Regions from separate parts of the Kitasatospora sp. NPDC002551 genome, predicted to be linked through region 2. Evidence: riboswitches for the same ligand, from Rfam matches in the RefSeq annotation. Region 2 holds a riboswitch; the other holds the start of a gene.

Region 1 (3,397 bases), on a different contig from region 2:
GGTGCGTGCGGGTTCAGCCAGAGCCCCCACCGGGTCCGGTACAGCGAGGCCGCGATCTCCCGGCCGGAGATCACCTCGTGCGCCCGCGCCCAGCCGGACGCCGCCAGCTGCTCGGGCGAGGTGACCGCCGGCGCGTACCCGTGGCCGCTGATCTCCATGTTCCCGTACTGGGCGTCCGGACTGCCCGGCGTGCCGTGCCAGAGCAGCATCCAGACCCGGCCCTCGGCGAGCGCGTGCAGCATCGTCTCGTAGGCCTCGTAGCGCTCCGGCGCCACCTCGCGCAGCGCGCGCTCCAGCGCGCCCGGATCCGGGCGTCCGGTGGGCGCCTGGCCCCAGGGCCCCGGTGCACCGCCAGCTACCGATCCCGCACTCATGCGCCCACCTCGCTGCGCTTCTTCGATCCTCGTCCGTCACCGGCGGCCCGGCGGCCGTCAGCACGCACCCTATGGGGAGGCCGCCGACCGCCGCCACGCCGACGTGCCAGGGCCCGTACCGCCGTCCCGCCCGCACCCTGTCCGGCGGATGCCGGACGGACGGCCGGAGGCCGGGTCAGCCCCGTACGTAGAAGGGCGCGACCCGGTTCACCAACCAGTCGACCACCGGATCGTCCGCGAGGTCGAGCAGTACGAGGTGGACGCCTCCGGGCAGCGGCGCGGTTCCCAGCGCTCGCCCGAGCGCCTCGTTCACCGCGCCCGGGTCGGCCGGGGCCCGCGGGTCCAGCTGGACGCCCACGAGCATCACGGTCGGCTCGCCCTCGACGCTCGCCAGCGCCCGCCGCGCGCTCAGCACCCCGGGCAGGGCGGCGAGTTCTCCGCGGCAGGCGGCCAGGAACGCCTCCGGGTCCTCCCCCGGCACCGGCTCGCGCAGCGCCACCCGGCCGCCGCCGGGAGCGTCCGGCGCGTCCGGGGCGGTGTCCCAGCGGTCCTCGCGCGGCCCGCGGCGCAGCTCGGCCACGCCCTCCGGCGGCACCGGGATGCCCACCGCCGCCTCCGGGTTGACCGCGATGCCCACGCCCAGCGGCAGACCGCGGGCGAACTCCCACACCGGCGCGACCGCGAACGGCATCCCCGGCGCCTGCTGGAGGAACACCTCCTGCGAGGAGAACACCGGGACATAGGGGTCGCCGGCCAGTTCGATCGTCGGAATGTCCAGCGACTGCCCCTGCGGGTCGCCGCCGGACGGCAGCGGGATCCACACCTGGCTGCGCGCCAGCACCTCGATCACCCGGGGGGTCGCGCCCGGGTCGCCGAGCGCGGCGGCGAGCACCTGCTCCAGCTCGTTGGCCGGCCACCCGCCGCCCGGCGGCGCCGCGTCCGCCCCGCCCCACCCCTGCTGCTCCACCGGGTACCCCATGCGCCGCCGTACCGCCCTCTGCTCGCCGATGCCCGCAGCCTAGCGTTTCGGCGCCCCCTCCCGGCCCGGCGGACCGAACGTGACGGAGGCCCCTCTCCCCTCATTCCCGTGGACGTGCCATGATGTGCGCGTCTGCGGTGGCATCCACCCAGGCCCCTCCAACTCCATACCGGCCGCTCGAACCCGCGCGGGAGAGTCCGGAGTGCCACCGTCAGGCGGCACAGCCGGCGCCGAAGGAGCAAGTCCTCCCCGGAATCTCTCAGGCACCCCTACCGCACGGGTTAGGCACATCTGGAAAGCGGTGCACGGCCCTGCCGTCCGCCCACCCACGGTGCAAGCCGCCATGCTGTTCCTACAGGGCAGTGGACGGTGAAGCTCTCAGGTTCGACGACAGATGGGGAGACCCAGCCGCCGCATGCCCGCGTGCAGGGTCCGCCGCCCCGAGCAGGGCCGGTCCCGGCGCGCGCACCCCTGAGTGCCCCGACCGAGGAGTTCCTGGCCATGTCGTCCCTCCGCCTCACCGCGCTCGACGCGCTGCACCGCGCCCTCGGCGCCACCATGACCGACTTCGCCGGCTGGGACATGCCGCTGCGCTACGGCAGCGAGCGCGAGGAGCACCTCGCCGTCCGCACCAAGGCGGGTCTGTTCGACCTCTCCCACATGGGCGAGATCACCGTCGCCGGCCCGCAGGCCGGCGAGATGCTGGACCACGCCCTGGTCGGCTTCGTCTCCGCGCTCGGCGTGCTGCGCGCCCGCTACACCATGATCTGCGCCGAGGACGGCGGCATCCTGGACGACCTGATCGTCTACCGCCTGCGCGAGGACGCCTTCCTGGTCGTCGCCAACGCCTCCAACGCCCAGCTGGTGCTGGACGAGCTGATCGCCCGCGCCAAGGGCTACAACGCCGTCGTCTCCGACGACCGCGACGCCTACGCGCTGATCGCCGTCCAGGGCCCGGAGTCCACCGAGATCCTGGCCGGCACCACCGAGGCCGACCTGCCCGGCCTGAAGTACTACGCGATCCTCCCGGCCCAGGTGGCCGGCCGCGACGTGCTGCTCGCCCGCACCGGCTACACCGGCGAGGACGGCTTCGAGATCTTCTGCAACCCGGGCGACGCCGAGCAGATCTGGCAGGCGCTCACCGAGGCCGGCGCCGACCGCGGCCTCATCCCCTGCGGCCTGTCCTGCCGCGACACGCTGCGCCTGGAGGCCGGCATGCCGCTGTACGGCCACGAGCTGTCCACCGACCTGACCCCGTTCGACGCGGGCCTCGGCCGGGTCGTCCGCTTCGACAAGACCACCAACGACGGCGCCTTCGTCGGCCGCAAGGCCCTGGAGCGGGCCGCCGCCGAGGCCGAGGCCAACCCGCCGCGGGTGCTGGTCGGCCTGGTCTCCGAGGGCAAGCGCGTGCCGCGCGCCGAGTACACCGTGGTCTCCACCGACGGTGAGCCGATCGGCCGGATCACCTCCGGCTCGCCCTCCCCCACCCTGGAGAAGCCGATCGCGATGGCCTACGTGGACGCGGCCCACGCCACCCCGGGCACCACCGTCGCGGTGGACGTGCGCGGCAAGCACGAGCCGGTCCAGGTCGTGGCGCTGCCGTTCTACAAGCGCGCCCGCTGACCCTCCCCCCACCTGTTTCCCCGCGAGGAACGTCCGCGCGCCGGGCCGCTTCGTCGTACCCGCTTCCCATCCTGGAGAATGACGCCATGAGCAACCCCCAGCACCTGCAGTACACCGAGGAGCACGAGTGGCTGACCGCCGCCGACGCCGACGGTGTGTCCACGATCGGCATCACCCAGCACGCCGCCGACGCCCTCGGTGACATCGTCTACGTGGAGCTCCCCGAGGTCGGCTCCACCGTGACGGCCGGCGAGACCTGTGGCGAGCTGGAGTCGACCAAGTCGGTCAGCGACCTGTTCTCGCCGGTGACCGGTGAGGTCACCGAGGTCAACGAGGACGTCAAGAACGACAACGGCCTGGTCAACAGCGAGCCGTTCGAGGGTGGCTGGCTGTTCAAGGTCCGCGTCGAGGCGACCGGCGC
Region 2 (3,397 bases):
ATCGGGACGACCGCGGTCTGCACCACGCTGAACGACAGCATCGCCAGGATGAGGGCCGGCAGGACCCGGGCGCTGCTCTGCTTCTCGGCCGCGGTGGTGGGCTGTGGTGCCTCACTCACGGTTGCTTCCTCCCGTACATAGTGAATGAACTGAAGTAACCATGCAGGGAGATACTTCAGAGTGTCAAATATTCATTGGTTAAGCCTTGGCAAAGACGAAGGACCCCGGCCGGAGAGTGGCCGGGGTCCTTCGTGGGGGCGGGTGGGGTCAGGCGAGCGGCCGGGCCGGTACCGGGCGGGCGGGCGGCGCGGCGGGCGGAGGCGAGGCCGGGGCGGCCGGGGAGGTCCTGGTGGTCGTGGCGTTGTCGTGGACCTCGACCTGCTCGCGCCGCAGCTCCTCGCGGATCACCTCCTCGGTGGTGTACCGCTCGACCACCAGGCGGACCCGTTCGACCGGCGCCAGGTACTTGCGGACCACCGGGCGCTCCTCGCGCAGGGTGACCTCCTCCACGGCCTCGGCGATCTCCTTCTCGTCCAGCAGGGCCCGCTCGGCCTCGCCGACCGGCACCCGCTCGACCCGGACCCGCTCGCGGACCACCGGGACCCGGCGCTCCACCTGCTCGCTGGTCACGTACTTGCGCAGCCTGGCGGTGCCGACCACGTGCCACTCGGTGGTGATGTCCAGGCGCTCCTCGCGGCTGGTGATCTCCACCCGGCCGACCGGGGAGGCGGCGGCCGGGTCGGTCTCCGGCCGGGTGGTGCGCGGCGGCGACGGCGGCTGCGGTTCGACGGCAGGCTGCGGCGCGGCGGGTGCCGCGCCGACGGGTGCGGGCGCGGGCGTGGGGGCGGTCGCCGGGGCCGGGCCGGCGGGTGCGGAGGTGGTCGGGGCGGGGGTGACGGGGGTTCGCACGGGGGTCTCCGGGGTGGGGTCTGCCGGTTTGCCGAGGTCGGCCGACCGGTGGAAGGTGAGCTGCTTGGCCGGGCGCGCCGCGTTGGTGCCGTGGGCGGAGCCCGTCCCGTTGGTGGTGGCCGTCCCGTTCGGGGCGGGTGGAGCCGCGGCGGCGGTGCCGGAGTCCGTGGTCCTGCCCGCGGCGGTGCCCGCGGTGGTGCCGAAGTCGAGGTCGGCCGGCTCCGTCCCCGAGTCCTCGCCGGCCGCCGACGGCCGCCCGTCCGCCGGGGTGTCCAGCCCGTAGTAGCGGTAGAGCTGGAGTTCCTGGGCGGGCGACAGGTGCTGGCCGACGCCGAAGTCCGGTGACTCCTTCACCAGGGACTTGTCGTACGGCACCCGCAGCTCGTCGCCGGAGAACTCGCTCGTGGTCAGCGGGACGAACGCGTCGCGGCCGAAGATGCCGGTCCGGACGGCGGCCCACTCGGGCCGGCCGGTGGCGTCGTCGAGGTACACCTCGTCGATGGTGCCGATCTTGTCCCCGTTGCGGTCGACCGCTTTGTGGCCGATGAGGTCCCGGGGGTCGATGTCGGTCTGCACTCTTTTCCTCCAGTGCGCGGTGAGCTCGCGGAACGCCCGCAGGACAGCGGCACTTCACACCAAAAGCCATGAACCGGACGCGCGCGAGCGGGGTGCGTCCGGACGGGCCGGGGGCTGCGCCGACCGGGTCACCGGCGCGGTCAGCGGCAAAGTCGTCGAAGGACCTGACGCACCCGTGATGGCGGTGCCTCCCGCTGGTACCCTGGGCGCGACCGCCGAGCCCGCTCGGGAGAGTCCCCGACAGCGGGAAACCACTGGTCGGGGCGCCGAAGGAGCAACTCCTCCCCGGAATCTCTCAGGCATCCGTACCGTGCGGGATAGGTCACTCTGGAAAGCAGGGCAGGATCGCGGGCGAGGGAGCCGGCGGACCCCACCCTCACCGACGGTGCAAGCCGGCGGGGCGTCCCACGGCGCTCCGTGCGGGCGAAGCTCTCAGGTCCCGATGACAGAGGGGGAGGCCTGTCGGGTTCGTCCGACCGGGCCGCGCCGCTGTTGTCCGCAGCGGGTGTGGCGCCCGGCGTACGCACCCCCGCCGGTCCGTGACCAGGAGGCCTCGACCACCATGAACGCCCAGCCGAACTCGGGACGCCCCACCACCCCCGCGACCCTCACCGAGCTCGAACAGGCCAGCCCCTTCGAGAACCGCCACATCGGCCCCGACGCCGCCGCGCAGGAGAAGATGCTGGCCCAGGTCGGCTACGGCTCGCTGGACGAGCTGGCCACCGCCGCCGTCCCCGAGGCGATCCGCTCGATCACGGCCCTCGACCTGCCCGCCGGGCGCAGCGAGGCCGAGGTCCTCGCCGAGCTGCGCGAGCTGGCCGGCCGCAACACCGTGCTCACGTCGATGATCGGCCTGGGCTACTACGGCACCTTCACCCCGCCGGTGATCCTGCGCAACGTCATGGAGAACCCGGCCTGGTACACCGCGTACACCCCGTACCAGCCGGAGATCTCGCAGGGCCGCCTGGAGGCGCTGCTCAACTTCCAGACCCTGGTCTCCGACCTGACCGGCCTGCCCACCTCCGGCTCCTCGCTGCTGGACGAGGGCACCGCGGCCGCCGAGGCGATGGCCCTGGCCCGCCGCGTGACCAAGGTCAAGGGCGGCGTCTTCCTGGTCGACGCCGAGACCCTGCCGCAGACCGTCGCGGTGATCAACACCCGGGCCGTGCCCACCGGCGTCGAGGTGGTCGTCGCCGACCTGTCCGAGGGCATCCCGGCCGAGATCGTCGAGCGCGGCGTGTTCGGCGTGCTGCTCCAGTACCCCGGCGCCACCGGCGTGGTCCGCGACCTCACCCCGGTGATCGAGCAGGCCCACGGCCTGGGCGCGATCGTCGCCGTCGCCGCCGACCTGCTCGCGCTCACCCTGCTGAAGTCCCCGGGGGAGCTCGGCGCCGACATCGCCTGCGGCACCTCCCAGCGCTTCGGCGTGCCGATGGGCTTCGGTGGCCCGCACGCCGGCTACCTGGCCGTGCGCGCCGAGTACGCGCGCTCGCTGCCCGGGCGTCTGGTCGGCGTCTCCGTCGACGCCGACGGCAACCGCGCCTACCGCCTGGCCCTGCAGACCCGCGAGCAGCACATCCGCCGCGAGAAGGCCACCAGCAACATCTGCACCGCCCAGGTGCTGCTCGCCGTGATGGCCTCGATGTACGCCGTCTACCACGGCCCGGACGGCCTGGCCGACATCGCCCGCCGCACCCACCGCTACGCCGCCGCCCTCGCCGAGGGCCTGCGGGCCGGCGGCGTCGAGCTGCTGCACGGCGAGTTCTTCGACACCGTCACCGCGGTCGTCCCGGGCCGCGCCGCCGAGATCGCCGCCGCCGCCCGCGCCCAGGGCATCAACGTCTTCCAGGACGGCGCGGACCGGATCTCGGTCTCCACCGACGAGACCACCACCCGCGAGCACCTGGCGGGC

The links. Region 2 has a riboswitch for glycine ahead of gcvP (aminomethyl-transferring glycine dehydrogenase). Riboswitches for the same ligand answer to the same signal wherever they lie in the genome.
Region 1: it holds a riboswitch for glycine, as region 2 does, so the genes downstream of both, gcvT (glycine cleavage system aminomethyltransferase GcvT) here and gcvP (aminomethyl-transferring glycine dehydrogenase) in region 2, are expected to answer to the same signal.

Annotation. Positions count from the first base shown of each region.
Region 1 is NZ_JBEOWI010000048.1:18,448-21,844, reverse strand. It holds gene ABT093_RS31095 (enhanced serine sensitivity protein SseB) at 1-374, opposite strand, end outside; gene ABT093_RS31090 (enhanced serine sensitivity protein SseB) at 550-1,353, opposite strand; glycine riboswitch at 1,532-1,638, shown strand; gene gcvT (glycine cleavage system aminomethyltransferase GcvT) at 1,855-2,976, shown strand; gene gcvH (glycine cleavage system protein GcvH) at 3,063-3,397, shown strand, end outside.
Region 2 is NZ_JBEOWI010000005.1:13,517-16,913, forward strand. It holds gene ABT093_RS06875 (MFS transporter) at 1-119, opposite strand, end outside; gene ABT093_RS06880 (PRC and DUF2382 domain-containing protein) at 268-1,485, opposite strand; glycine riboswitch at 1,702-1,806, shown strand; gene gcvP (aminomethyl-transferring glycine dehydrogenase) at 2,048-3,397, shown strand, end outside.